DNA from 2 places in the Paenibacillus hebaui genome. Region 1 is predicted to be linked to the other one. Evidence: predicted binding sites of a transcription regulator. Region 1 holds the regulator's gene; the other holds the start of a gene.
What was found. The regulator NrdR, encoded in region 1, represses ribonucleotide reductase genes. The targets are predictions, from matches to a motif close to AACACNATATATNGTGTT.
Positions count from the first base shown of each region.

Region 1 (15,122 bases):
AGTTCAAGTGCCAGAACAGTTTATTGATGATATGTATAGTGTGATTAACGATGTTGAAGAATATGATAATTTTGTTGGAGACGATTACTATAATTCATTGGAGAAAATTTCTATAGATGAACCCAATCAAGAAATTTTAATGTTCTCTGAGGAACGGCAAGAAACAATTGGCGATAGAATTAAACAGCTTAGAGAAGTAGATGATTATTCTATCAGTGATCTGTCTGACAGAATGACAGGGAAACAATTGAATCATGATTTCACTGTATTTACAAAGTATTCTCCCAAGTACATTGAAGAAGTAGAAACAGGAAAAGAAGATGCATCTATATCTTTTCTCGTTGCTGTTAGCGATTTTTTCAAAGTATCAATAGATTGGATTATTACAGGGAAAGACTATACATCAAAAGAAACTGTAGGAAAACAAGATACAATGAATTTTCATCATAAATTTATGGCAATCGCCAAGAGAATTGTTTCTGAAATGGACGAGGAGCATCTTAGTTCTTTCAACCTTAGAGAAAAAAGTAATTTGAATGACAATATCGAAAAAAAATAAGACCCTTTTGGGGTCTTTTCTATTTACCATGTAAAGTATTTTATTTTAAAATAGAACATAGCAATTGCTGCAATTACGATTACACTGTTTATTACAATAGTCTTTGTGTTAGGCTTCTTTTTCATGTGTCATCCCCTGTTGTCATTTGATAAGCCAACTAGACTCCTACAAATTAAGGAGTCCTTTTCTATGTATAATTGCTGTTACTACAACGGTAACAACTATCTTTAGCATACATAATTCAGACTAACATTACAATGCATGTAATATATTGGAGTTGAACAATGAAAAAGGGATCTTACGTTCTGATAATTGGAGACTCGTTAGCCTTACTAGGATTCATTCTGGAGAGGTTTCGAGTGGAGTTAATGTATGTCTATGTTGTGCTTGTTACGAGTGTTCTATTGTTGATAGTGGCTGTGTGGATGGCTGCTAAGGGTAAGTGAGGGTTTTGACATAATGTGAAAAGCCTATAAAGAGGAACGAAATTTCGTTCTCCCCTTACCTTCTCCCCTTCTTATGTCTTCGCAACTCAGTTAACTCTTTCTTGATTTGAATCACCCGTTCGAGAGGTGTTTCTCTATCAACTGATTCAGCAATTAAACTTTTATACTGTATTTCCAAGTCACTAAGTTTGCCTTGTGGCTTGTTCCGCAATTCTTTAGTTTTTGCTTTGCGTTGTACGAGAGTTGCACGTTTTAGTTTCATGATCTGCTCAAATAGGCTGTCTTCTTGCCGCATCGATTTCATTCCTTAGTGTGTGATGAGCTATATTATAACATAAACATTATACTTGGACAGTTTTGTCAATCGAGTAGCCCCCAAACTGGGGGTAACTGAATTGGGTACGCTCAGAGTTGAGCCGTGAGAACTGTTGGACGCTGCGTCCAACTTTCTCTGTATAATGAATAACGAGAGACTTAAACTCCCGCGTTGTATCGTCTGACCATGGACAAGTAGTCCACGGTGTTTAAGTCCGTGGTTGATTGTAGTAACCTCGAATGGTATCTACTAATGGAAGGAACCCCTTGTTCGGCTTCGATCATGTGGTTGATGTCGACCATATGATAGCCCACGACTTCAATTACTAAGTGGAATATCATCCACCTCTTACTTTTCGCCTACGTGGGCGTAAACCTTTATGTCTAATCAGACAATATGGTTGAATGATGTACTCGGTTCCTTTAAGGAACTCGGTTCTCGCACCTCAATTCTGTCGGATGAGGATTGGATCGACTTTCTAACTTCAAAGTTAAAAAGAACTCAAGTTCAACTTGAACCTGAGTTGGCACGGCGAAATTGCCGACCCAAATAATGCTTGTATCAGAACCCAGATTTGGGGTTTGACGGTATGTAATTATTTGTTAAACGGAAAACTTCGTTCCACTACAAGGGTAACTGAGTTAGGTACGCGGTGTACCTAAGTTGACTTTCCAACCTTGGTGGTCAATGTGGTCGACAGCGATTATATACACTTCTTGGGAAATATGATCATTTATGTTTATTTATATATTGGATTCGGTAAAACGCCGAAACCGAATATGATGATAGAGACAACGTTTTGCAACGAACGGTAAATATGATGGTTCGTCATTGTTGATTCTACATTGCACGGAGATAATATGCTACATAGTGAAAGACTGTACGAGAAGCATGGTGAGGATAAAGGAAAGTATGGATTGAGTGTGTATCTTGACAAAAGAGATGAAAAAGTATACAGATGAAGCATACAGCGAGGTAACAGAGGATATAGGTATTCAGATCATTAAGCTGATCGGTGAAATAGAATAAGGACTCAATCCGAGTCCTTTTTTTGTTCATTTGTTTTCTTCAATTCTGATAGTATCTCTTTGTTAACCTCTACCTGTTCTTGGTCAATTTTTATTTGTTGTTGTTTCAATTCAATTTCATTTTGCTGGTTTTGCTCTATTAATAAGTTGTGACGTTTAGTTTCCTCTAAGTCATGCTGAGAGATTTCAACTAAATCAACAACTGGGTTAGGAATTAAAAGATACTCTAAATAAGGACTAGCAATTGCATTAAAAAAGAAGAATATTAGATGAAGCAGAATCTCAAGGCTAGCAACACTAAGTTTACTTTTACTAAGATCAATATGGGTTCCGGCCTTGGCTGAAATTACATTTTCCATACTATTTATATATGGCTCAAATTTTGATTTTGTATCTGGATCATTCTGTAGTTCCTGTTCAAGATCATTGATGTTTGAAGCTATATCTTCAGGCAAAGTATCAACTATTGATTGAATAGTAGAGACGTCCATTGACTCTATCATTGCTCTATATGATGGTGAATTATAAATGCCCTCCATAGCTTTAATGCTCGCACTACTCAAATTCTTTAATTCATTTGTGATACCAATAAACGATGGAGAAGATACCATCTTAGCAATTTCTGATAACGAATCATTCCATGCTAAACCTGCTTGATGGGCAGCGTTAACTACTCCTTGGCTAACCTCCCAAGCTTGACTATATTGAGAGATAGCCTTAGAAGATAAATTTATTTGTTCAATCATTCTTGAGATAGAGGGATTGTTAATCATGTTTCGAGTTCTTGTAATTGTATTGATGTGCTCCTGTTGCAAAATAGCCGCTCGTCTTGCTAATTTAAATGACTCTCTTTCACCATTAGTCATTGGACACCTCGCTAGATATAGTACAATAATTATACTACATAGAAGATAAACAAATAAGCCCTCTAAGGGGCTGTTTTTGAAAAGTCGGGTTGTATATATCCAAGCTGTGTCATCAAGTATCTCCAAATTGATTCAACTAGGTCGGCTAGACCATGCCATGCGAAATGATTGAGTTGGCTGAAGCTTGGGATGTACTTGTAAAGTAAAATTGCTATTGCTACAGATCCAAGTATAAATAGATATTTGATTGCATCCAATTTAATTGTGCGTATGTTATTCATCTCCTTAATATTTATAGGGATATTATACCATGAGAAGACTGGAAAATAAAAAACCACGCTTTAGGCGTAGTTTCGAAATTGCTTTGTTATGTACTTTGGTAGTGTTTCTAGTAAGCGGGGTCTCCCAGCTGAGCTAAGGCCCCAAGATATGATATAACACTTGTCCAGCGCTGCATTGTTCCACAGGCGACTCCTATATCATATAAAATACAGCTTTCGCTGTCAATACCTTTTTCATGAGCTTAAAGCGATTGGAGAAGAACATGCTTTTTCCTGGAACACACAGATGGTAACCCCAGATTGCTCTTCTCCCTTTACCCACTTCATTAATCCTCGTGGTCTCCTTTGGACAACAAAGATTTCAATTCCTTCATGAACATATTGATGTCTTTGAATTGGCGATACACGGAAGCAAAGCGCACGTAGGCCACCTCATCAACTGGAAACAGCTGCTCCATCAACAGCTCACCAATCTGGCGACTCTCCACCTCAGCATCTGCTGTATTACGCAAAGCCTTCTCCACTTCAGATACCATCATCTCCAGCGTCTCGACAGAGACTGGTCGTTTCTCGCAGGCGCGGATCAGCCCACGCAGAATCTTGTCACGACTAAACTCTTCACGGCTGCCATCTTTCTTGATGACGATCAGCGGTGTCTCTTCAATCATCTCAAACGTTGTAAACCTTCTGGCACACTGCTCGCATTCCCGACGGCGACGAATCGATTTTGATTCATTAGCCGGCCTTGAATCAAGCACCTTTGTGCCTAGATAGGCGCAATAAGGACATTTCAAAACAGATCACTTCCCACGTTTTACTTTTTACCACAAATTGCCTGTAATCAATTAGTTATGAAAATCGTATTGGCGACACATAATACTTTTACCAACCCGCGAGGAGGTGAACAGCAATGGCACAAAGCAATGGTAACTCCAACAACCTGGTGGTAACTAGAGCTTCCGCAGCACTCGAGCAAATGAAATATGAAGTTGCTCAAGAACTCGGAATCAGCATTCCACAAGACGGATACCAAGGTAACATGACTTCTTACGAGAACGGTTCGATCGGTGGATACATCACGAAGCGTCTGGTAACAATTGCAGAACAGCAATTGGCAGGTCAATACCAATAATATCTGCATCGTAATATGCTACACAGAGGAGCATGGAGCGGTCGGTGAATAACCGGCCTGCTCTGTGCTTTTACTTATTTTAGACAAGTATAAGTACGCTCAGATCCACATCACAGCCAGTCTGCTGAATTGAATCCGCAATACCGAACCTTAGAATGTATTATAGATCTTTACATATTGATTATAATAATAAATGACTCGTTGTACATAGTGACGGGTCTCACCGAACGGAATATCTTTCACCGTATCGAAGGAACCGTCCCACACACCATCCCTTAGCCATCCGTTCACTTTACCTGGACCTGCGTTATATGCGGCAATCATGGCCACCTCATTGCCTTTGAATTGATCTGACAGATTACGTAGATACCATGTGCCCAACTGAATATTCCGTTCAGGCTCGTGTTTGAGTTCTTCCAGCGAAGTGCCCGGAATTTTGGCTTGTTCCATAATCCAGTTTGCCGTGTCTGGCATCAGTTGCATGAGCCCAATGGCACCTCTTTTGGATTCCTTGCTTGTCTTGAAATTGGTCTCCACCCTGATAATAGAAGCAATAAGAAACGGATCAACCTCATAGCTCTGGGATTGGGCACGAATCTCTTCCTTATAATGAATCGGATAGAACCAGGCCATCCAGTTCGTATTCAGAAATAACACCAATACAAATGATACAAACATCAACAGCAGTACCCTTTTCTTACGAAGTATTTTCATAATAGACCCTTGCGCTGTAAAAATGAGTTGACCTGCTGCTCGGTCTCCGACCACAAGCCGCTGTTATCAATGAGCACGTCAGCACGCCGCTTCTTCTCTTCAATGTCCATCTGCACATCAATACGGGCATCTGCCTGCTCTGCAGTCATTCCATCCCGGCCCATCAGTCGTTCCCGTTGTACCGATCTCGGGACATATACAACCATCACTTCTTCGAAGCCTTCCTCCAGCCCTGACTCGTATAATAAAGGAATATCCGATACTACAAGCTTGTCCGGGTAGGACAGCTCATATGCAGCAGCCCGCTCACGCATCTCCTTGCGAATCGCCGGATGTGTAATGCCCTCCAGGGCTTTGCGTTCCTCCGGGTTTTGAAACACAATACTGCCCAGCTTTTTCCGATCCAGTGTTCCGTCCTCATTCAATATGGCTTGTCCGAACCGCTGAACAGCCGCAGCCAAAACGGGATGCCCGGGCAGCATCACTTCCCGGGCAATAACGTCTGCATCAATGAGCAACGCCCCCTTACTGGCGAGAAAGGCGGAAACACTGCTTTTGCCTGTCGCGATCCCGCCGGTTAAGCCAATATTCATTATTTCACCTCACAACAACTTCATTATTCCCATAATCATTAACAATAGCGCAGGCAGTACAGACAGCCTTCGCATCCAGCGCAGAGCGGCAAATCGCAGCCCAACCCTCATGCCAAGTGACAGAAATGCACCGCTAAACAACGCAATGACCAGTGCCGTCCACAATGTGGGGAACCCGAGCAATGCTGCCCCCAGTCCAGCACCGAAGGCATCCAAGGACAGGGCAATCCCAAGCCACATCGCTTCCTGAGCAGATATACTTCCGGAGTTATCCATATCTGCTTTGGAAGGGCTGCGGAGGATTTGGATGACAACTCCCAGTTTGCGCAGCTCTAATGTAAATACCATTCGTTCCAGAGACCCGCTGGAAGCCGATTGCGCCAGATCCAGTGCAAGCACCTGATTTCTGCCTTTAGACAGAGCCTCTTGTGCTATTTCCATCCCGGTTACGATTGTGTTCTTCCCCTCACCCATTCTAGTGTCTGCTTCCAACGGTTCTTTACCATGTTTCCGAATAAGTTGCAACAGCGACCATGCGCCAATACCGATCAGAATAACCGCCCCAACCATCGAAGCTACGTCTGGAGATACCACATGAGACAGAAGCACACCTACTTGCATGGATAACGCAATAACCAGACCCGAACAGATGGAAATGACAGCAATGGATAACAGCGGAATTTTGGTCCTACGCAGCCCATATGTAATCCCGACTCCAAAACCATCTAAACTAAGCGCCAAAGCAAGCGCCAGCAATGAAATAAAATGATGCAGCACCCCGGATACCTCCCCTGTGCGGAGCACGTTCCAACTGACGATTGCCAGTATGGGTATACGCCCGCTTATTTCTGCCATATCAGTATATGGAGGGAGGAATCCAAGGGTGCTACGATTTGACGATTTCGTTCATTCGTTACAAACCATTCAACGGTTTACCTTAACGGCTGACACTTCGGACAGTAGTGTGTGCCCCTGCCGCCTACTACGCTTTTCTCAATCAACGTACCACACGTTGCACAGGGTTCGGATTTGCGTCCGTAAATTTTCAATTGATGCTGGAACATGCCCATCTCGCCTTGTCCATTCACATACGACTTGATGGAAGATCCACCTGCATCCACCGCATCTTGCAGCGTAGCCACGATCGCTTCATGTAGCACGGTTAACTGGGGCTCGGTCAGTGTCTTGGCAATGGTCTCGGGATGAATCCCTGCGCGAAATAGAGCCTCGTCCACATAAATATTCCCGATACCGACTACATATGCCTGATTTAACAGCACTGCCTTGATTTTGGTTGTCCGTTTCCCGACCGCTTCACGGAAAGCATCGACCGTAAAGGCAGGGTCAAGCGGCTCCAGTCCAAGCTTCATCAAAGGTTTGGATACCAGTTCCTCACCTGCGCTGAACAGATGCATGGTACCGAACTGACGCACATCCTTGTAACGCAATTCGGTGCCATCATTAAAGTGAAAGATGACATGTGTGTGCTTCTCCACGTCTTCATGCTGCTCGTACACACCGTACCTGCCCTCCATCCGCAGATGGGAGACAAGCACCAGCCCGTCCAGCAAAATAAGTAAAAACTTGCCGCGGCGCTCCACTCCATTTACGGTATGTCCCGCGAGTTCCAGTGCAAATGCATCTATGTCGTCCGGCCGCTGAATGATCCGCGGCAAGCTAACGGTAACATGATCAATGGTCTTGCCAACAATAAGCTGATTCAATGTTCTTCTGACTGTTTCAACTTCCGGTAATTCCGGCATGATGTTCTCACCTCCCCTATATTATAACGGAAGATGGCGCTCAGCGGGACCCTTTCTTGTGTCGAAAACAAGCGAAGCGCATATTGTAAAATAACGGAAAACCCGTGAAGCGTGTACTATTTGGCTTCGTACCAGTTATCCCCATAGCTGACTTCTGCTTTTAGCGGTACAGACAGCTCCAATGCTTTTTCCATCACGGAAGGCACCAGCTCTTTCATCAGTTCTAGCTCATCCGCCGGCACTTCGAATACAAGCTCATCGTGCACCTGAAGCAGCATACGGCTCTTCAGCTCGCGCTCACGCAGCGCTTCATCCATCTGTACCATGGCAAGCTTGATGATGTCTGCTGCCGTTCCCTGAATCGGAGTGTTCATCGCTGTACGCTCGGCGAAGGAACGCACGTTGAAGTTGCTGGCATTGATCTCTGGCAGATAGCGACGTCGTTCCAGCAACGTTTTGACATAACCGTCCTGACGAGCTTCCTTCACAATGTCATCCATATATCGGCGCACACCCTGGAATACTTCAAAGTATTGATCGATAAACTGCGCAGCCTCTTTACGCGTAATATGCAAGTTCTGCGACAACCCATAGTCGCTAATACCATAGACGATGCCGAAGTTAACCGCCTTGGCTGAACGGCGCATATCACTATCCACGTCTTCAGCCTTCACACCAAATACATCGGAGGCCGTCTTCGTATGAATATCCATATCTTGAACAAAAGCTTCCTTGAGTCGCTCATCATCCGAGATGTGTGCAAGTACGCGCAGTTCAATCTGCGAATAGTCTGCTGCCAAAATGGACCATCCTGGCTCGGAAGGAACAAACACCTTACGGATTTTACGACCTTCCTCCATCCGAATCGGAATGTTCTGCAAGTTCGGGAATTGGCTGCTAAGACGCCCAGTGGCAGCGATCGTCTGCCGATAGTACGTGTGCACCTTGCCATCCCGATCCGAGATTTCCTTCAGTAGCCCCTCTACATAAGTTGACTGCAACTTGGCAAGCTGACGATATTGCAAAATATGCTTGACCACGTCATTATAAGGGGCCAATTTCTCCAACACCTCGGCATCTGTGGAATAGCCCGTTTTGGTTTTCTTCACCACCGGCAAGCCCAATTTATCAAATAAAATCTCACCCAGCTGCTTCGGTGAATTCAGATTGAATTCAGTACCCGAAAGCTTGTAGATTTCTGTCATCAGCCTGCTGATATGTTCTTCAAACTCACTACCCAAAGCCTGCAGATCCGCTGTATTAGCCTTGATACCCCGTTTCTCCATATCTGCCAGAATGCGTGACAACGGCATCTCCAGCTCATGGAAAAGCGAATTCATCTCATCGCTCTCCAAGGCCTGCTCCTGAAGTGGAATAATGGCTGCTACTGCAGCAGCTTTACGACACAGGAAATCGCCCAATATCTCAGCTTCAGGAAGCTTGTATTTTGCACCTTTGCCCAAGACGGTGTCATCCTCCACGAGAGAAGGCAGACCATACTTGGTAGTCAATCCGCTGATCGTCTGGTTGGATTCGGTGGGATCGAGCAGATAGGCAGCCAGCTGTACATCAAAGGACGCCCCTGCAAATTCAATGCCATGCGCATGAAGTGCCAGGTCGATACGGTGCAGATCATAACCTCGCTTGGGCTCATTCGGATTGCTGAGCCATTCCCGTACTGGAGTCGCTGCTTCGGACTGAAGCAAGTCGGACGACAGGAACGTATAGGTTCCGGCTGAACCCACAGCAAGTCCGATCAGTTTGGCTTGATGCGGATTATCGCCATGTGTCTCCACATGCAGCACATCGATGGAATCAAGTGAGCTGAACAGTTCACCAATCGTTTCCTCTGTTGCGATGGAAGATTCAACCTCGGCGGCGGGAACGGCTTCCTGTTCCGAGATGACACTGCCACTGAACGACAGACGTTCGAGTAAGGATTTGAATTCCAGCTTGGCCAATGCAGGACCAGCACTTTCTTCTTTTAACCCAGCGAATTGCATATCCTCCCACGTCTGTTCCAATGGAACTTCCCGGTGGATCGTGGCGAGTTGCTTACTCATCCGTGCATCTTCGGCGTGGGCTTCAATCTTTTCTTTCATTTTTCCCTTCAGCTCACTTGTGCCGTTAAGCACATCCTCAACCGAACCGAACTGATGCAGCAGCTTCAAGGCTGTTTTCTCTCCAACCCCGGGAATGCCCGGAATATTATCAGACGTATCCCCCATCAGGCCTTTGAGATCAATGATTTGTAATGGAGTCAGACCATAACGCTCCTTGATCTGAGCAGGATCATACAATTCGATCTCGGTTACCCCTTTGCGCGTCAGCCCGATATGTACATGTTCAGAGGCCAACTGCAGCATATCTTTGTCACCCGATACAACCAGAACCTGTCTCCCGGCTTCATCTGCGCGTTTGGTTAACGTGCCAATAATGTCATCCGCTTCGAATCCTGCAAGCTCAAACTGGGCAATGCCGAGTCCCTTCAGCAGTTCTTTCAGCAACGGGAATTGTTCCGACAACTCTGGTGGTGTTTTCTCCCGGCCGCCTTTATATTCCTGATAACCTTCATGGCGGAACGTAATTTTACCCGCATCAAATGCAACCATGACATGTGTAGGTTTATGCTCTTCAAGCAGTCTCAGCAGCATCGTGGTAAAACCATATACCGCATTGGTATGCAGACCTTTCGAATTGGTCAGAGGCGGCATTGCAAAAAACGCCCTGTAAATAATGCTATTTCCATCTATGAGAATAAACTTGTCCATTCCAGCACCTCGCGTATCGTATGGTCAAACCTTCAATTACATCTACTCTCATGATAACATACACACCAGTTACAACAAAAAGATTAGCCATCTTTTCACATCATTTCCTTCCCATAAAAAAAAACCTCCTCCGTAGACAGCCTGTGCACAGGCCACCCGGGAGAAAGTTCCTTCCATTCATTTCATTACAATCTTGCCATGCATTCGATTCTCCAATTCTAATTCAATGCGCTTAACTACTGGTTCAGATCCGGACGTTTGCCTGTCACCAGATACACCGTGCTCTCGCCGATGTTCGTCGCATGGTCACCAATTCGCTCAATGTAACGTCCAACCATCATCAGCAACATAGCCTGTGACGCCTGATTGGGATGATCTGTCATTAAACTGTAGAGATCACTAATCATATGACTGTACAATTGGTCTACCTGGTCATCCGTTTGAGCCATTTTGTAGGCCAGATCGGTATTCTCTTTCAGGAAGGATTCGATGGATTCATCAATCATGGATTTTACGATTTCTGCCATTTGCGGAATGTCCACAAGTGGTTTAATGAGCTTCTGTCCATCCATGCGGAGTGTCACCTTCGCCACGTCGAGTGCAAGATCACCCATACGCTCCAGATCACTGGAGATTTTAAATGCAACGATAATGCGTCTCAGGTCCTTCGCAACCGGCTGTTGTGTAATAATCAGCTTGGAACCGAGTTCCATAATTTTGTCTTCCAGAGCATTCAGATTCGCATCATTTTTGATGATGACCTGAGCTTTCTCTGCATCCATCGTCTGTAAACTCTCAATGGCACCATCCAGTGCCATTCCGACATGCTCACCCATTTGCTGAAGCAGTGTGCGCAGTTCCTCAAGCTCCTGATCAAATTCTCTTCTGCGAATCATAGATTCAATGTCCCCCTTATCCTTCATCTCCGGGTATGCCGGGATCGTTCAAACTCACCCTTGCTTAACCGAACCTCCCGGATATATAATCCTCGGTCCGGTAATCCTGCGGCGTAGAGAATAACGTCTCCGTATCGGCCGCTTCCACCACCTCACCGTTCAGGAAAAATACCGTACGTCCCGATACTCGTGCCGCCTGGTGCATATTGTGAGTTACCATAACAATGGTGTATTTGTGATGCAATTCCTTGACCAGTTCCTCAATCTTTAACGTGGAGATTGGGTCAAGTGCAGACGTTGCTTCATCCATCAGCAGAACGTCAGGCTGGACAGCCAGCGCCCGTGCAATACAGAGACGTTGCTGTTGACCGCCCGACAGACTAAGTGCCGATTTTTTCAGAACATCCTTCACTTCATCCCACAGTGCAGCATGAACAAGACTCTGCTCCACCAACCTGTCCAGCTCAGCCTTTTGAGTTACCCCATGGAGGCGCGGTCCATAAGCCACGTTATCATAGATCGATTTCGGAAAAGGATTCGGCTGCTGGAACACCATTCCAACCCGTTTACGAAGTGTCTCCACTTCAATCTCGTTACTGTAGATATCCGAGCCGTTCAGCAGAACCTTTCCTTCCACACGAACACCCGGAATCATGTCATTCATCCGGTTTAACGTACGAAGCAATGTCGATTTACCACAACCTGACGGTCCAATGAATGCCGTAACCGTTTTCTCCGGCAAATCCATCGATATATTTTTAAGCGCGTGATGCGTATCATAGTATAAATTAAGTCCTTCAATGTGAATGAGGTCCTTCATGGATGTTCACTTCTCCTTCGCTGCAGGGACAACCAAACTCCCTTTACGTAGACCCACGCCAACGATCTAGCTCGGCTTCTGGGCCATCTTTAATATCCTACCTTCCCAATGTAAAAACAGTACCACTTCCATGTTAACGGAATGTAAAAAAGACATCTTTCACAGCCATGATCTTCTCCATCTGATCATAGTGTATGAATGATGCCTGATTTCAATCCAGTATAATTATCCGCCAGAGACCATATCTTCCAATCTCATCCGAATGTGCTCTGCTACGTCTCCAGCCGTTTTGCCTTCCAGAGCAATGTCTTCCGCAATACTGGACAAACCTGCCACAGCGGTATTCAGCTGTCTGAACGCAACGCCTCCTTGTTTCACATGAACCGAACTATCGTCAATCTCTGCCGCACTTGCTCGAACCAGCTCTACAGTCTGTCTGGTCAGTCCTCCTATATCATCAAGCAGAGAGGACATGTTCCCCGCAACTTCACGCGTCTGCTTCGCAAGAGCCCGGATCTCTCCTGCGACGACTTGGAAACCGCGTCCATACTCTCCTGCATGCGCCGCTTCAATCGAAGCATTCATGGCAAGTAACCCACTCTGGTCTGCCAAAGAACGAATGGATCGTGCCATCCCTGAACCCATCTGAATGGAATTCAGCATGTCATCCGCATGTTTCCGTTGGCCTTCCATATGCTCATATACACGGTTATAGGAAACATCCACGTGTCGAAGACTGCTCGCTCCCTGCTCAGACAACTCCATGATCTGTGTTGCCTCGTCTCTCGTCTGACGGGCAGCCTGAACCAGCTTGGTAACGGAATGATTAATCCGTGTTATTTCTTGTCTACTCTCTGTAATCGTATGTACACGTTCCTCCAAAGCCACACGTTGCAGCTTTCTGGAAAGGGACATGACATCCCGCATCGTCAGTACCCCAAGCAGCCTGTCTTTTTCCGTGACAATCAAACTGTCATAGAAATGCTGCTCATTGCGAGAAAGTGCAATGTCAATAATCGCTGTGGCTTCCTCGTACACATCCACAATGACAGGAGACGAGTCCGCTACATGGATAACCGGTTTACGGTAAAACAAATCTGCAGCAAAACGCCCATTCAATATCCGGTATAACGTCTCTCTCATTAACAAACCTAGAGGCTGCATCTGATCATCACATAATACAAGGCAAGGGTACTCCTGATCCTGATTCAGCAGGGTTGCTGCTTCTCCACAGGTTGTATGAATCCCAACAGCGGGAACTTGACGACAATAGTCACGCGCAGCGACGACATGATCTTGGGTAGCCACAACGGTATTTTTCTGCTCCACATTCGGTATTATTGATTCTTCACTATATAAAATCTCTTGGGGCTGGTCAGGCTTCACTTTGAGCAACATGGGCATAAATGCGCAACTCCTTTACGTATGAGCTCCATCCTGAGGCGGATTATGTAGGTCCAAAGTATCACTCAGACAGTTTTATGCTACTCCTTAAACGTAAAGGAAAATAATTCTTTATGTTAACTAAACGTAAAATAAAACTCCCCGATCATTAACTCGAATGATGGGGAGTTTTTCTTTTGACAACCAATTTATATCCTACACCGCGAATGGAATCAATATGAACTGATTCCGGGTCAAGCTCCAGCTTTTTGCGTAATGAGCTGACATGAACGTCCACTGTGCGTTGACCTCCGATATAATCGAAGCCCCAGACCGCATTCATCAGATCATCCCGTGTGAGCACCACTCCCGGCTTCTTAGCCAAGTATAGAAGTACTTCAAACTCTTTGGGACGCAGACTAATGGAATGTCCACCCAGTGTCACTTCATACTTCAGAGGATAAATCTCCAGCTCTCCAAGAATAATTCGTGAGCCATCCTTGTCCTCAGGCTGCGGCAAATCTTCACCATTCGAATATCGTCTCAATACCGCATCCACCCTGGCTAATAACTCAGATACACCAAATGGTTTGGTAATATAATCATCGGCACCCAATTTCAGCCCCTGTACAACCTCGGCTTCACCGTTCTTGGCCGTCAGAATGATAACGGGTGTACTGACACCCTGAATTCTTAACTTGTTCAGAATGTCCAGACCATTCATGCCTGGAAGCATCAGATCCAGCAAAATGAGATCAAATTCCTGGGACAAGGCCCGGTCATATCCTGCAGATCCGTGATCCTCAGCCGTAACGTCATACCCTTCCTGTGTCAGGTTATACGTGAGTAATCTCGATAATGTAGGTTCATCTTCAATAACTAGCAAACGCTGTGCCATGATACCCCTTCTCTCTTCATAGGTTGTCTGTTGCCACAACACTTTTTCTATCATAGCATTTATTTGTTAACGCGGTGTAAAACAATACAACCTTTTTACATTTTGCTCCCACACGCCTACATCTCTTCGTCCTGAATTAATGGAAGGATAACACGGAACGTTGTTCCCATGCCCAGTTCACTTTCTACAGACAATTTGCCATGATGCAGTTCAACCAGATGTTTAACGATGGAAAGGCCAAGGCCAGTGCCCCCGGAATTACGGGATCTGCCTTTGTCCACGCGGTAGAACCTTTCGAAGATTCGTGGCAAATCTTTCTTCGGTATGCCAATACCCGTATCCGACACGGCAAACACAACTTCATCATCGTTTTGATCATCCATCTTCACCTGCAACTTCACGCGCCCACCCTCGGGGGTATAGTTAATTCCGTTGGATAACAGGTTGATGAATATCTGCTTCAGCTTATCCTCATCGGCTTCAATGTACAGTTCCTCCGGAGCATGCATTTCCAGACGAATCTGCTTTTTCTCCGCCACCGTGGACAAGGTGCCCAGCACCATTTCGAAGAACGAGTGCACATGAACAGGTGAGCATTGCAGTGGCGCGCGTTTGGATTCAATTTTGGATAACTCCAGTATATCCCCAATTAACCG
Region 1 is NZ_CP196836.1:2,112,759-2,127,880, reverse strand. Features, by position in the region: gene ACR32F_RS09680 (helix-turn-helix domain-containing protein) at 1-559, shown strand, start outside; gene ACR32F_RS09675 (hypothetical protein) at 1,061-1,300, opposite strand; gene ACR32F_RS09670 (hypothetical protein) at 2,355-3,215, opposite strand; gene nrdR (transcriptional regulator NrdR) at 3,823-4,290, opposite strand; gene ACR32F_RS09660 (small, acid-soluble spore protein, alpha/beta type) at 4,407-4,628, shown strand; gene ACR32F_RS09655 (lytic transglycosylase domain-containing protein) at 4,779-5,342, opposite strand; gene coaE (dephospho-CoA kinase) at 5,339-5,935, opposite strand; gene ACR32F_RS09645 (manganese efflux pump) at 5,945-6,712, opposite strand; gene mutM (DNA-formamidopyrimidine glycosylase) at 6,868-7,698, opposite strand; gene polA (DNA polymerase I) at 7,815-10,469, opposite strand; gene phoU (phosphate signaling complex protein PhoU) at 10,706-11,365, opposite strand; gene pstB (phosphate ABC transporter ATP-binding protein PstB) at 11,430-12,185, opposite strand; gene ACR32F_RS09620 (methyl-accepting chemotaxis protein) at 12,411-13,589, opposite strand; gene ACR32F_RS09615 (response regulator transcription factor) at 13,738-14,466, opposite strand; gene pnpS (two-component system histidine kinase PnpS) at 14,583-15,122, opposite strand, start outside.

Region 2 (15,122 bases), 2.6 Mb from region 1:
CCACTGCCTGCCGACATGCGCTGGATTCCACCAAATGAGGTAACAGCCACATTGCCCAAGTTATCTTCATGACGCAGCTTGCCGTTCAGCACGATGGATACAATCTCCATGTCACTATGCGGGTGTGCCCCGAAGCCGCGGCCAGGTGCAATTACATCGTCGTTGGCGACACGCATCGGTCCAAAAGCGGTATTCTCCGGGTCTTGATACTCTCCAAATGAAAAGCTGTGATTGCCGCGCAGCCAACCCCGGTCAAAGCTTGAGCGGTCATCGGATGGAATGACGTTAATCATAAAGCGCACCCTCCCAAACATTCTTATTTTTTCTTAGTTGCATACTTATTCTCATTGTACCAAATAGATAGGCTTGTCGTCCAAAGCAAAAAAGCCTTTTCCCGTCATCATTCGATCCACGTTAGTCATACCCGTAAACCGAAAAACACAGGAAAAGGCTTCAATCGAAAGAAAAGACCAGCTTGTAGAACTTGTTACCTTAATCCATCCTGAATGATAGCCAACATGTTAAGCACTCACGTCCCGACGAGCGTTCCCTTGTCTGGAGAAGAAATGATCCACCGCCAGAAAACGACTGCCTGTGAAGAGCAGTGTCAATGAACCCGCCAGCAGCAGGTAATCAAACTCCGTCCCGCTCATGAATGGTTGACCCACTTTTGCCGTAAGCAGAGCACCCGCCATAACCACAATGAACAATGCTGCAAATACACGTGTTCCCAATCCCAGAATCATGGCTGCGCCACCTACCAGCTCAATGATCGCTACAACGGATGCCAGAAAACCGGGAATGCCGATACTTTCGAAGAAGCCGACTGTATTGCTAATTCCACCTTCGAATTTGCTCCACCCGTGTAATACAAAAATGAGTCCAATCATAATCCTTGAGAAAAGTAATCCAATCTCTACACTTCTATTCATACTCATCATCCTCCTTCAAGTTTTAAATCAACGTTTCAATGTTATCCAATGGACCAAACAAACAAGATAGACAGCAATAGGATCACTGTTGTAGAAATGAATACCGCATAACGTGGAAGCGTCAGCGTAACATCCTGCTCAGGGTCCAATAAACGGGAAATTCGTACATTCACCGAAGTATCGGCAAATGACGATTGAATAGCCGTTGCTCTGGGCTGCCAAGGTTCGGGGCAAGCGCGGATCAGTTTAAGCAGCGCACTGCCGATTCCCGCAGGATTGCCTGTACGTTCAATCGCTTCATTATCGGCCAGAATTTCTCTCACGATATTGTAGTGCTTTGAAGTATGCTTCAATACGGGGATGTAAGGCATCATGATGGCAAATACCGAAAGTATAGTCGTCTTAAGTGGATCACGATGCCACAGATGATGAACTTCATGATATACAACCGCTCTTTCTTCTTCGGCGTCCAGCATCTTGAGCAACCCTGTAGAAAGCACAATAACCGGCTTCCATAGACCGATCGTAAATGCAACCGGTGACGGCTTGTCTACCACAAGGAAAGAGGGTTGCTTCAGATGATGGTACCGCATCTCTAATTCAAGAGACTTGGCCCCATCCTCCATCGACCGTAACTTTCGTACCGCTGCACGGGTCTGAATCATCCGATCAAACAGCAACCAGCCTGTACCTGTAAATGTCAGGAGTACCAGTGCCATAAGAACATGACCCACAGACAACCATCCCAGTCTGCTCATCCAGTGATTGCACAGCCAGAGCAAATTAAACGGAATATCCCATCCAAATATTTTGTACATTGCGTACATGAACATCTGGATAAACACGAGCAACGGAATGCCAAACCCGACGGTAAACAACAGCTTCGAGCGGGCCTTCCACATGTCAATCGCTATCCTTTTTCCATTGCTTGATCTTCTGCTCCAGGCGTTCAATCAAGCCTGCATCAGCTTCATCCAGTGCATCCAGCATGTGATTCAATGCCAGTGATCCGAATTCATCCACCAACTCATGTGACAGCTCCTTCGATTGGTCGTTCATAAATTCCTCCCTGCTCTGCAATGGATGGTATAGTGATGTTCGGCCCTTCTGCGATTTGCGGAGCAACTCCTTGTCTACAAGGCGATTCATCACCGTCATGACAGTATTAAAATTAACATCTCTATCTTGTTCAAGTGCGGTTTGCACTTCGCGGATGCTGCTGCCTGGACGCGCCCATAAAATGTCCATGATCTTCGCCTCCAGTGGACCAAAAAAACGGTTCAGTCCACGCTCACCCACTTTAAAATTGTGTATTCTCATGTTCAGACACCCCTCACACTACTCATTGTAGTGCCACCAAAGAAGATGTCAACCTCTATGTAAGCTATTTATTGTAAATGATTTGTAAATTTGTTTTCCATTTCAGAATATCCTGAAGTGTTATATGGGTAAAGAAAGCATAAAGTCCGGGCAGTTCTGCAATATTGCAGTTCTACCCGGGCTCATTTAAAGATCAATTATTCTTTTCTGAAAAAAGATGGAATAAATGCTTTATTTCCGATCCTGTGATGGCATAAATGCAGACATATCCAGACCAAGTCCATGAGCCAGACGACCACCCAGCTGTCCGTCTGCCTGGAAGAAATGACACAATGCACGCAACTGGGTCTGTTCCGGTACAGCCTTGAGGTCATTGATCAGGTTATCAAGCAAGTGTTCCTGCTCCACCGCTGTAAATGAACGGAATAGTTCCCCTGCCTGCGTATAGTTATCTGTCTTTTCAATCTTTTCACGCGTAACATGCCCCTGGATCGGAGCCTGACTGTCACGGTATTCCGGTGCTTCCTGCGGACTGTTGCCCGAGCTGTTCGGTTCATAGTTTACCGGGGATGGATCCTGATTCACATTCATGAGTCCATCACGTTGATGATTACGAACCGGAGCATAAGGGCAGTTCACCGGAATCTGCAAATAGTTCGTTCCAAGCCGATGACGCTGTGTATCGGGATAGGAGAACAGACGTCCTTGCAATAATTTGTCCTCGGAAGGCTCGATTCCAGGCACCAAGGCACTTGGTGAAAAGGCTGCTTGCTCCACTTCGGCGAAGAAGTTTTGCGGGTTGCGATTGAGTGTCATGGTCCCTACTGTCTGGAATGGGAATACGTCTTCAGGCCAAGTCTTGGTTGGGTCAAGCGGATCAAAAGCAAAATCATCCATCTGCTCCGGTTTCAGCAATTGCACCTGCAGTTTCCACTGCGGGTATTGTCCGTTTTTGATATGGTCATACAAATCCCGGGTCGCATGGTTGAAGTCCTGTCCCTGAACCTCAGCTGCCTCTTGACGCGAGAAGCCCCGTACGCCCTGAACGGATTCCCACTTGTATTTCACATAATGAACCTGCCCTTGTGCATTAATCCATTTGAAGGCGTGTACGCCGAATCCATCCATCTCACGATAACTTGCCGGCGTACCCAGATCGGAGAACAACCAGGTCATCATATGGGTTGATTCCGGTGACAGTGTCATGAAATCCCAATAACGGGCAGGGTCCTGAATATTCGTATCCGGCGCAGGCTTCAGGGAATGAACCATATCCGGGAACTTGATGGCATCACGGATAAAGAATACAGGCAAATGGTTACCCACGATATCATAGTTGCCTTCACGGGTATAGAACTTCACGGCAAATCCACGCGGATCACGTGCCGTCTCTGGTGAACCCGTACCGTGAATGACGGTGGAGAACCGCACCAGCACATCTGTCTCAGTACCTGGATCTTGAAGGAAGTCGGCTGTAGTATAGTCCTTCATACTCTTCTCTAATGTAAAGAGGCCATGTGCACCGGCACCTCGCGCATGAACGACCCGTTCCGGAATACGCTCACGGTCAAAATGGGCGATCTTCTCAAGCAGATGATAATCCTCAAGTAATGTCGGTCCTCTTCTACCTGCTGTACGGGAGTTTTGGTTGTCACCTACCGGTGCGCCCTGATTGGTTGTCATGCGTTCTGTCATATCGTTATCCTCCTCATGTTGGTCTCATGTTGCTCTCATGCCTGCTGCATACGCTCTATTAAAATCATATTCATCATCCGTTTTAATATACATTTAGACTTGATCTAACTGTTAAAACGATTCTATCATGTCCCTCTTGTCTCTTGCATGAGGTTCGTATGAGATTAAGATGAGTTTCTTCGTCTTTTGATGAATGAATCATGAACATAGACTCGGAGAATGATTAAATCAGGGGTTTGGCAATTGGAGTTGATACTATGGTGGCTTAATGTACTTTAATCTATTGGATATACCTATGGATATACCCGCATACGTGTGAGGTGAACTGCATCATGTGGCAAAAAAAAGCGGACTAATCCGCCAGGCGGTAGCCCACTCCTCTTACGGTTACTATATATTGCGGCGAAGCCGCATTATCACCCAGTTTTTTGCGCAAGCTTTTGATATGAACATCCACCACATTACTTCCACCTGTAAAATCCGTCTCCCAAATATCGCTGAGCATCTCCTCACGAGAAATCACCGCGCCCTTGGCGTCAATCAGCTTCAGTAGCAGATCATACTCCGTCTTGGTCAGATGAATCCGATTATTGTCCCGCTGCACGCTCATCCGTTCACGATCCAGCCACAAGTCCTTGAAGCCAATACGTTGTCCTTCCTCAGGTAGAAATCCACGTTTGGGTACAGCCGGACTATTGCCGATCATGCGTTGTACCCGATATAACGCCTCCTGTGGACGCGCTGGCCAAACCAGCAACTCCTCCTGCAGCATCGGTCCGCTGGCACTGCCAATCATCTTCTCACCCACCAGGTACAGGCAGGGCGGTGTATGATCGGCTTCCCGGTTCAGACGGCTGCTGATTCCAGTGAATGCATCAATGGTTCCGGCAACAGACAGATCGTAGATTAACAGATCGAATACAAGCCGTTCATGCAGATCCGGTTCCCAGCGATGAAACACCAGCACATCGAAGCAGCTATCCGTAAGTGCCTTGACCAGTTCATGCACCTGACCCGGCATCGGACTAATCAGAATGACACGCCGTGTAACGGGACAATTATCCACAAGAGGGGCCGAATCAGACAAGGCAGGTTTGACCCGAAGTGGCAAGCGACGGCCAGACAGGTTTATTTTCACTTGACCCGTTTGTTTCTGCATTCCCCGCAGACACCTCCAAAGACCACATGAGCGTGATCAATCGCATATCCGGTTTCCTCCGCGACTTGCTTCATCCATTGCGGAGGGACTTCCGTCATGACTTCATCAACCTTGCCGCATACTTCACACATAATATGTTGATGATCATCCATGCGGGCATCATAACGACTTGCTGTCTCGCCCAACTTGAGCTCTCTAATCATTTCTTTGTCCGTCAAATATCGGAGTGAATTATATACTGTGCCATAGGCCAGATTATAACCTTGTTCCACAAGTCGGTTCATCACATCCGCTGCGGTCGGATGGTCTTCTGAATGACGTACTACATCATAAACGGCCTGTCTTTGTATCGTCAGATTTAAAGTTCTCACCAGCAATTCTCCTTTATTTATCCATTCAAAAGTCAGCATTTTGCATCATTCGACGCTGGTTGAATGGATACAAAATGCTCAAGTATATAAGATGACATAGCAATCAGCTGATTGTTATGATTCCCTGAAATATCTAAATTAATTTTGATTTAGATTAAGTATAAATCTTAATGTATGATGAAGTCAATATTACTTCTATGTGTTGTAATTGTATGGATAGCTCAGTATTTTCTCAGCATCCATCTCAATAATTTGGAATAATATGGTTCGCTACTATGCTGTTTTTCAGATAAAATATAGGGATGTGCGCAAAAAAAGGGGGGATGCTGGTTGCTAAGCACGTTTTTCGTAAATATCTGTGTCATGATCACGTTTATGTATGTGTCCGGAATCATCGCCAAGTTCAATAGTATTCGTTTGCCCTTTCCCTCACTGCGTGTTCAGATGATCGGTGGTATATTATTCGGTATCTACGGAACTGTGCTTATGAACTATTCCTTCCCCCTGAACGAAAGCACCATCGTTGATCTGAGGCATCTGGCCATCGTAACAGCAGCCGTGTATCTGGGAGGGCTTGCCTCGGTCATCTCGGGACTCCTTATCTCAATCCTGCGTATTGTGATGTTTGGATTATCACCCTCTGCCATTGATGCGGCACTCGTCATGACCCTTATCGGACTATCCGGTGTATATTTTGCCTATGCCCCCTGGTCAAGATTAACCAAGATTATTACCATGAATCTGCTGGGTATAACCCTGATCTTTATTATCCTTATGCTTAATACCACCAGCTTGAATTCGTTAATGAAAGTATATCCGGTACAGATGACGATTTCCTTTGTCGGTGGACTCTTTATTTATTTCATCGCAGAATTCATTAATAAATCGAATGAGATGTTATTCCTGCTCGAACGAAGAGCCTCTACTGACCATCTTACCAACCTAAGCAATCGTCGACAGTTCGAAAAGTCACTTGAACTGCAGCTGGAACGTTCACGGGAATACAAACAGAAGCTTTCCCTGCTGGTCATCGATATTGATCGATTCAAAAAAGTAAATGACACCTTCGGTCATACTTCCGGTGATGCAGTCCTGAAACAACTCGGACAACTGCTCATTAAGCATGCCCGATCCGCAGATATGGTCTCACGAAATGGTGGCGAGGAATTTGCACTTTTGTTGCTCGACTGTGGTCATCACCAGGCGATGGCGATTGCCGAATCCATCAGACAGTCTGTGGAAAAGTATCACTTCGCCCTGCCCGACGGCCATACGATTCGTCTAACCATTTCTATCGGTGTAGCTGTGTTCCCGGATCATTGCGATGACCGGGATGACGATGATTTCTTCGAGCAGGCTGATCGTGCCTTATATGAAGCCAAGAATACGGGACGTAACAGGGTCTGTGCCCTTCCACTTCGTTCCACGCCAATTTCCAACCAAAGTCAGCTCTGACTTCCCATGTAGAAAGGGATGCCCTATCCACCATTTCAGGTGGACAGGGCATCCCTTCTTAGTCATTAATGAGCTTCTCAACCACTCACTATTATGGCATCAAGCCAGTATTTGTTCGATTTCTTCAACGATTGCAGCATCCAGCTTCACACCGGAAGCAGCTGCATTTTCTTTCACTTGCTCGGGACGGCTAGCCCCTACCAATGCACTGGATACATTGTTCTGTCGTAAAATCCAGGCCAGGGCAAGTTGCCCCACCTTCAGATCCAGCTTGTCCGCCACCTCAATTAACTGACGAACCTTGCCGATGCGGTCTGCGTTGATTTTCCCTTCATCCCAGCCCAATTTCGCGGCCCGGCTGTTCTCGGGAATATCGGATACCGAAGTGTATTTGCCCGTCAACAGCCCTTGAGCCAGCGGGGAATAAACGACTTGTCCAATGCCTTTGCGCTCACCGAGCGGAATGATTTCATTCTCGATATAACGATCAAACATATTGTACACAGGCTGGTTCACCACGATATGGTCCAGCAACAGTTGATCGGCTGTCCCCAGTGCAGCTTCCATCTGTGCCGCCGTCCATTGACTAACACCAACATAGAGCACTTTGCCTTGACGTACCAGATCGTCCAGTGCTCGCAATGTCTCCTCAATCGGTGTCTCCGTATGATAACGATGGCAATAATAGATGTCTACATAATCAACACCGAGCCGTTGCAAGCTGGCATTGCACTGCTCCTTGATATGTTTACGGGATAATCCTTGGTCATTGGGCCCGTCGCCCATTTTGCCAAAAACCTTAGTTGCAAGCACATACGAATCACGGGAATACGCTTTCAAAGTCTGCCCAAGCAGTTCCTCGGCTGCACCCCGCTCGTACACATTAGCCGTATCAAAAAAGTTGATTCCTTCATCGAATGCAGTTTCAATTGATTTCACCGCATTTTCACGCTCCACATATCCTCCGTACGTCAGCCAGCTACCCAGGCTGATCTCGCTTACTTTCAGTCCGCTTCCACCCAATCTACGGTATTCCATTGAATGCACATCCTCCTCTAATTAAACTGATGAATGATGAAGTTCCCTCTCTATTGTAACGTAATCAGCTCGGATTAAAAGGGCTTAGGGCCGGAATTTGGAAAAACTCAAATAAGCGCACCCTGATCAGGTGCGCCTGGATAATCACGCTTCTCTTTACTTTAAGTGCGTGTTCAAAAAGACCGGTTTTCAGTACCGAGAAGATGGGATGAAGCTAGAAATGGAGTAGCGGAGCGTAGGGAAAACGACGTGAGCAACGGACATTTCGGCTGAATTCCATATTCGATGCTGATGATGCCACCAGGCATCCTTCGTAATCAAAAGCGGACTTTTTGAACTACCTCATTTAATGCAAAATGACGTTTAGGGCGTTCAATAGATCCGCCTGCTTCACAGGCTTCGTCAAAACCGCATCAAAGACTTCCGCTTCATGCGGATCGATATGCATGCCATAGGGAATCAGAACAATGACTGGCAAGTTCTCATTCCGCAGCTTCAGCTCATGTACAAAATGGACTGCGTCGCCCTCCAGCAAACCCATATCCACAACCGCCACATCTGGTTGGAAGCCTTCTCGGATCCATTCATTCGCTTCGGTTAAAACAGAGGTCATATGCACATCCATTTCCCATCTGCGCATCAGGGAAGATACCCCTTGCAAAATATCAGGGTCTTTGGCAAGCAGCACCTTTTTCCCCTTCAGTCGTTGCTGAATATTGGCAAGCTGCGGTAATTCCCAGTGTCTGCGAAGTGGCAGCCTGATCTCGAACTCCGTCTGGTTCTCTCCTATGCCATGCACCTGAATACGCCCATGCATTAGAATGGCAAGATTCTGGCTCACTGCCAAACCAAGATTGGTACCTATCAGCTTCTGTGTACTAATGTTTCCGTCCAACTTGTTAAATGCTCTGAGCTTCTTGTCCGAAGATAACATTCGGCCTGTGTACTTCACATGGAGTTGAAGCATACCCTCTTCTTCGTCCTCTCCCTCATCCACGGATGCCGTGATTAGTACCGCTCCTGTGCGCGTTGAATCCATGGCATACTGGATGACATGCGCCAGCAGCTGTCCGATCTTAATCTCGTCCCCAACGAATACCTGGGATACATTCAGCTCAAGATTCAATCCCAACTCAATGTTCTTACCCATCGCAAGTCCCGCATAGAGATAGACAGTATTCTCAATGGTCGCTACCAGATCGAATGGATCATCGTGAACAACCGTTTTGCCTGCATCGTTAATGTTGAAATTCATCATGTTGTTCAGCAGAGAAAGCAGGATATTTCCGCTGGTTTCAATCATGTTCACATACTCTGTCTGCTCCTCGGGCATATCGGGTGTACGCATCAGATCCGTAAGTCCCAGAATACCATTCAGCGGATTGCGAATCTCGTGGCTCATCAGCGACAGCATCTGCGTTTTGGTCATCGCCTCAGATTCGGCACGTTCCTTCTCTGCCTGCAGCTGTTCCTGTAGTTGTTCCGACACACTCAGCTTCTGCTCCTGAACATGTAACGTATTCTCCAGATCCACGACATATCCCAAAAAAACAGCCATTGCCTTGAGCGTTTTCATATCCGTTTCGCTGATCTCATAATCGGGATCATCCATGAGACAGATGGTACCGAATGTTTCCCCGGATCTCCGCATAATGGGAATGCCTACGAAGAATCGGTTCCCGAGTCCACTCGTCACGTCCATGGACCGCGTAAGCGGATGTTCACATGTATCTGAAATGGTCAGGACGCTGCCTTTATCTCTTAATACCAGGCTGCAATATGAAGCTTCAAATGGAAGTTCACTGCCTTTGGCAACCCATACTTCCTCCCGGTTAAATGCTTCCAGAATGACATTGGTCACCCCATCATTCGTGGCAACGAAGATGGTGTTCACCTTCAGAATGCCGCTTAATACATCAACTATATGGGACGCGGCTTCCTGTATATTTTCATAGAAGCCCTCGTTAATACCTACCGTTCCCATGATTCACCCCTCTTGTCTTAGCTGCACTTCAAATCCGTATTCCACAGAAAGATTCCATCGAGTATCGAGGGCTCAACATTTTCCGAATTAACTGTCACAACCTATTCATATATGATTAACACCGCAGAAGTCAAAGAGAATCAATCGTGAGCATCCACATTTCAACCCTCTCATGAGAGCCTGATATGGGCTCATGCATCCATGACAGGAAGGCGGACCAGCCCTTTCCTCTGCAGGTTTTCTGTCCTTGTCCCAAATATTGTCCACTGCATCGCAGGGTAGATAGAGATTATACGCTTCCCCTTCCACTTTGAACACCTTTATCATTCAACGCTACAGATAACGAGTGTTCAAGCCATCATCGGGTGTGAGGATTGTCACACCCAAAAAACCATATATAGTTTATAAATGGATAAAGAAAAACTACATATAGTGTTCAAGGAACATTATCCCTATACAAACTCATTTTTTAGGAGGAACCTGATATGAACGTGCTTGAGTACGACTCTCCACCCGCATCCGATCTATTATCCGACCTGGGAAGACGCATTATCGGCGCCGAAGACGCTGATACGCTAAGAGAGAACGCCAACCTGAACGGAGACTCTTTCAGCGGCAAGATGAGCAGGCTGGGTTCGGAGACGGCCAAGTGGCATGCTCTGCGTCATGTGCTGCCAGAGGAGCTTGCCCAAGCCGTGGAGAATGGTGATCTGTATGTGCATGATCTGGATCAGTATGCCCTCGGAACAACAAATTGTATCTTTATTCCGTTTGATCGGCTGCTGGCTTCCGGTTTCAACACGGGGAATGGCTCTGTACGTACACCACAGACGATCATGTCTGCAATGGCGCTGGTTGCCATTATTTTTCAATCCCAGCAGAACAGTCAGTACGGCGGAGTATCAGCCAATAAAATCGACTGGGATCTCGCACCTTACGTACAGCGCTCATTCCGCAAGCATTATCGCAAGGGACAGCGGCTGTTTGAGGAGATTGCCCTGATCGAGGATGAATTGCTGCATCTCGACAGCCTTGAAGCCAAGGAGACGTGTCCGCGAGCCTTCGCCTTTGCGTCCGAAGAAACAGAACTGGAAACCGTACAAGCTGCGGAGTCCCTGATCCATAACCTAAACACCATGAGCAGTCGGGCTGGCGGACAGATTCCGTTCACATCGCTGAACTACGGAATCTGCACTTCAGCAGAAGGCCGTCTGGTATCCCGTTCGTTGCTGGAAGCGACCATCCGTGGACTCGGTAACGGGGAAACGCCTGTATTTCCGCAGCATATTTTCCAATGCAAGCAAGGGGTTAATCAGGCCAAGGGAGAGCCTAACTATGACTTGTTCCAGCTCGCTGTGACCTGCTCTTCACGGCGGATGTATCCCAATTTTGTCAACGTGGATGCTTCCTTCAACCTGCCTTACTATCACCCGGAAGATCCCGATACGATTATTGCTACCATGGGATGCCGAACACGTACACTGGCCGATCGCTTCGGACGCAATCGCCAGAGTGGCAAGGGCAACCTGTCCTTCAACACCATCAATCTGGTCAAGCTGGGCATTCGATATGGGATCTGTCAGGGGGCAAGAGCTGTCGCTGACCGGGCAGGTTTCTATACTGCACTGGAATCGGTCATGCACAATGCAGCGGATGGACTGCTGCACCGTTATCGCATTCAGAGGGCACAGCCTGCCAAGGCATCGGACTTCATGATGCGGGAAGGTGTATGGGAGGGCGGCGAGCAATTGGCTCCGAATGATCCGGTTGCCGATCTGCTGAAGCACGGTACATTATCCCTTGGTTTTATTGGGCTTGCCGAGTGTATGACCGCTTTATATGGCCGTCATCATGGACAAGACCCGCATGTACATCGTGAAGCATTAAACATTATTCGTACCATGAGAGAGTTCTGTGACAGAATGAGCGAGCAGCACAACCTGAATATCACGCTGTTCGCTACACCTGCCGAAGGATTATCCGGGAAATTCACCAAAATTGACCGAGAACGCTATGGCAGCATTGCAGGCGTCAATGATCGGGAATACTATACGAATTCATTCCATATTCCGGTCTATTATACCCTTCCAGCCTATCGGAAAATCGAACTGGAAGCCCCCTTCCATACGTTATGTAACGCGGGCGCCATCTCCTATGTCGAACTTGACGGGAATGTACGAGCCAATACCACGGCTTTCCAACGGATTGTACAATACGCACTGGCGCAGGATATCGGCTATTTCTCCATTAATCATCCGATTGACCGTTGCCCGGCGTGCGGCTATGAAGGCGTCATTGGTGATGTATGTCCTGGATGTGAAGCACACGAAAATCATGTGCACTTTCAGCGGCTACGCCGGGTAACCGGATATCTGACCGGTGATTACAAAGTACGCTTCAACACTGCCAAGCAGGCTGAAGTACGCGACCGGGTGAAACACCGGTGAATCTGTACGGTTATATCCCAGAATCGGTGAATGAAGGTACAGGCCTGCGTGCTGTAATATTTATCAGCGGATGCCGTCACGCCTGTCCAGGCTGCTTCAGTCCAGATTCGTGGAGCTTCCGTGCAGGTGAACCCTTCACGGAAGCAAGACAGCAGCAGATTTTGCATGAAGTGACCGCTCATCCCCTTCTGGATGGCATTACGTTATGCGGAGGTGACCCTTTTTTCTCAGCGGCAGAGTGTACCTCCTGGGTTCGGCAGCTTCGTGCTGCAAGACCTGATCTGACGCTCTGGGCCTACACAGGTTTTGTTTATGAAGAACTGATCACTGATCCTGCTCGAGCGGAGCTTGCCGGACTCTGCGATGTCATTATTGATGGTCCTTATCTTGCGTCTGAGCGTGATGTGTCCTTGCCTTTCCGCGGCAGTCGTAATCAGCGAATCATTGATGTGGGTGCAACTATGGCTGGTGAGACAATCGTTACAATGCAGATTGATGCGTTGTAACGATTTTTTTTATGGAGGGGGAAACAGCAACGTGTGATGGTTATCCGACTGAGTATAAAAGAGGTTAATCCATGAAGATTCCACGCGTTCATTGGACTCGATTTTATTTCCGATCGGATTAATAATATATATTGCAACCTACCAGAGTATGGTCTATGATTGGTAGCATAAGAACAAATGCATGGTCACTGCATAATTATACAATTCATGCATGATCATTAATTTCATAGCCGGAGATGTGCACGCACATTTCCGCACAAGGAAACAGGTGCCGGCCGCAGCTACATGCGTGGCCAGGCTTAATAGGGAAGCACGGTGCAAATCCGTCGCGGTCCCGCCACTGTAAACGGGAAGTCTGTGCATAACAATCCACTGGTGTAACCACCGGGAAGGAATGCCGCATGACCATGATCCGTAAGCCAGGAGACCTGCCTGTTTCGACAGCATCGCGTGACCTACGGAAGATAGGGAGGTGTTAGAGCAACCGCTAAAATAAACTTATAGCAGGTGTTCTTTCCTATTCTATCGTTGTGCACAATCATCATTCGTGATGCCTGTCTCTCCGGTTATGGATTGGAAGGAACACCTTTTTTGATGTTGCAATTCATAGATCATTTGGCTTGATTCGGTACACCCTTTGCATGATTGGAATGAATATTTATAAATGAGGAGGCGCAACAACAGCAGCAATCACAGGTACTTACAGGCAATCTGGGTTACCCCCGCATCGGTGCGGGACGTGAATGGAAAAAGGCTCTTGAATCCTTCTGGGCTGGACGCATCGATGAGTCCGCGCTGCATCAGGAACTGACCACGCTTCGACTGCAGGATCTGAAGAAACAGCAGGTACAGCAGCTTGATCTGATTCCGGTGGGCGACTTCTCCTATTATGATCACATTCTCGACGTATCGGCCATGTTTGGCGTCGTTCCCGAGCGTTTTAACCATACAGGTGGACCGGTTCCGGTATCCACATATTACGCAATGGCCCGAGGCAATGATCAGGCAACTGCCTGTGAGATGACCAAGTGGCTCAACACCAATTATCACTACATCGTACCTGAGATTCATAATGATACTGCATTTGCACTGCTCGAAAATAAACCCCTTGCCGCCTATCGCGAAGCGAAGCAGGAGCTTGGGCTGGAAGGCAAACCGGTCGTTGTCGGCCCGTACTCGTATGTACGATTCGCCAAAGGATATGACCCGGAACGCTTTGCGGAGATTGTTACACGCCTCGTTCCTGTTTACGCCCAGCTCTTGGCAGAACTTCAAGCAGAAGGCGTTCAGTGGGTACAGATCGACGAGCCTTCCCTGACGCTGGCTGTCTCTTCCGAGGATGAAGCCTTGCTGCAGCAGGTGTATGCTGCACTCGCACAAGCTGCACCGGAACTAAAGCTGTTGCTCCAGACCTACTTCGAATCGGTGGAAGCCTATCCGGTCGTAACCGCATTGCCTGTAGCCGCAATTGGCCTGGATCTGATCCACGGTTATGAAGGCAATCTTGCCAGCCTGCGGGAGTATGGTTTCCCGCAGGATAAATGGCTTGGCGCCGGTGTCATCGACGGGCGCAACATCTGGCGCGCCGATCTCGCAGAGACGGCGAAGCTGCTGGAGCAGGTGGCTGAATTCGCAGCCGAAGGCAAGCTGATCATTCAGCCTTCCTGCAGCTTGTTGCATGTACCGGTCACTGCCGCTCAAGAGAGCGCGCTTGATCCGGTACTGCGCAATGCCCTTGCCTTTGCCGACGAGAAGCTGGAGGAAATCGCGACGCTCGGCACGTTGTTGTCCAGCGGTGCGAAGCTGGCCGGGCAGGACGATCAGGCAGCGGCTGTAGCTGAAGCCAGCCACCGCGTAGAGGCCAGCACCGAGGCGGTGCGCCTGCTGGGCGAGTCCGAGTCACGGACAAGCCTGAGTGGTGCCCCCGCAGGGGTGCAGGCTGACGAGCTGCTGCGTCGCAGCACGTCATTCCAGGAGCGGCGCGAGCTGCAGCAGCAGAAATGGCCGCTCCCGTTGCTGCCAACAACAACGATTGGCAGCTTCCCGCAGACGGCAGACGTGCGCAGGGCACGCGCCCTCTTCCGCAAAGGCGAATGGAATGCGGAGCAATATGACGCCTATGTTCGAGAGCAGATCCAGGAATGGATTACGATCCAGGAAGAAATCGGTCTGGATGTGCTGGTACACGGTGAGTTTGAACGTACAGATATGGTTG
Region 2 is NZ_CP196836.1:6,693,242-6,708,363, forward strand. Features, by position in the region: gene ACR32F_RS30115 (pirin family protein) at 1-293, opposite strand, end outside; gene ACR32F_RS30120 (DoxX family protein) at 522-932, opposite strand; gene ACR32F_RS30125 (M56 family metallopeptidase) at 974-1,834, opposite strand; gene ACR32F_RS30130 (BlaI/MecI/CopY family transcriptional regulator) at 1,836-2,252, opposite strand; gene ACR32F_RS30135 (catalase) at 2,484-3,947, opposite strand; gene ACR32F_RS30140 (response regulator transcription factor) at 4,300-5,106, opposite strand; gene ACR32F_RS30145 (Fur family transcriptional regulator) at 5,082-5,477, opposite strand; gene ACR32F_RS30150 (GGDEF domain-containing protein) at 5,808-6,932, shown strand; gene ACR32F_RS30155 (aldo/keto reductase family protein) at 7,032-7,970, opposite strand; gene ACR32F_RS30160 (histidine kinase dimerization/phospho-acceptor domain-containing protein) at 8,317-9,954, opposite strand; gene ACR32F_RS30165 (anaerobic ribonucleoside triphosphate reductase) at 10,440-12,401, shown strand; gene nrdG (anaerobic ribonucleoside-triphosphate reductase activating protein) at 12,398-12,907, shown strand; cobalamin riboswitch at 13,157-13,357, shown strand; gene metE (5-methyltetrahydropteroyltriglutamate--homocysteine S-methyltransferase) at 13,562-15,122, shown strand, end outside.
Region 2: ACR32F_RS30165 (anaerobic ribonucleoside triphosphate reductase) is a predicted target of NrdR. The motif match lies at 10,374-10,391, and genes of this name have one in related genera.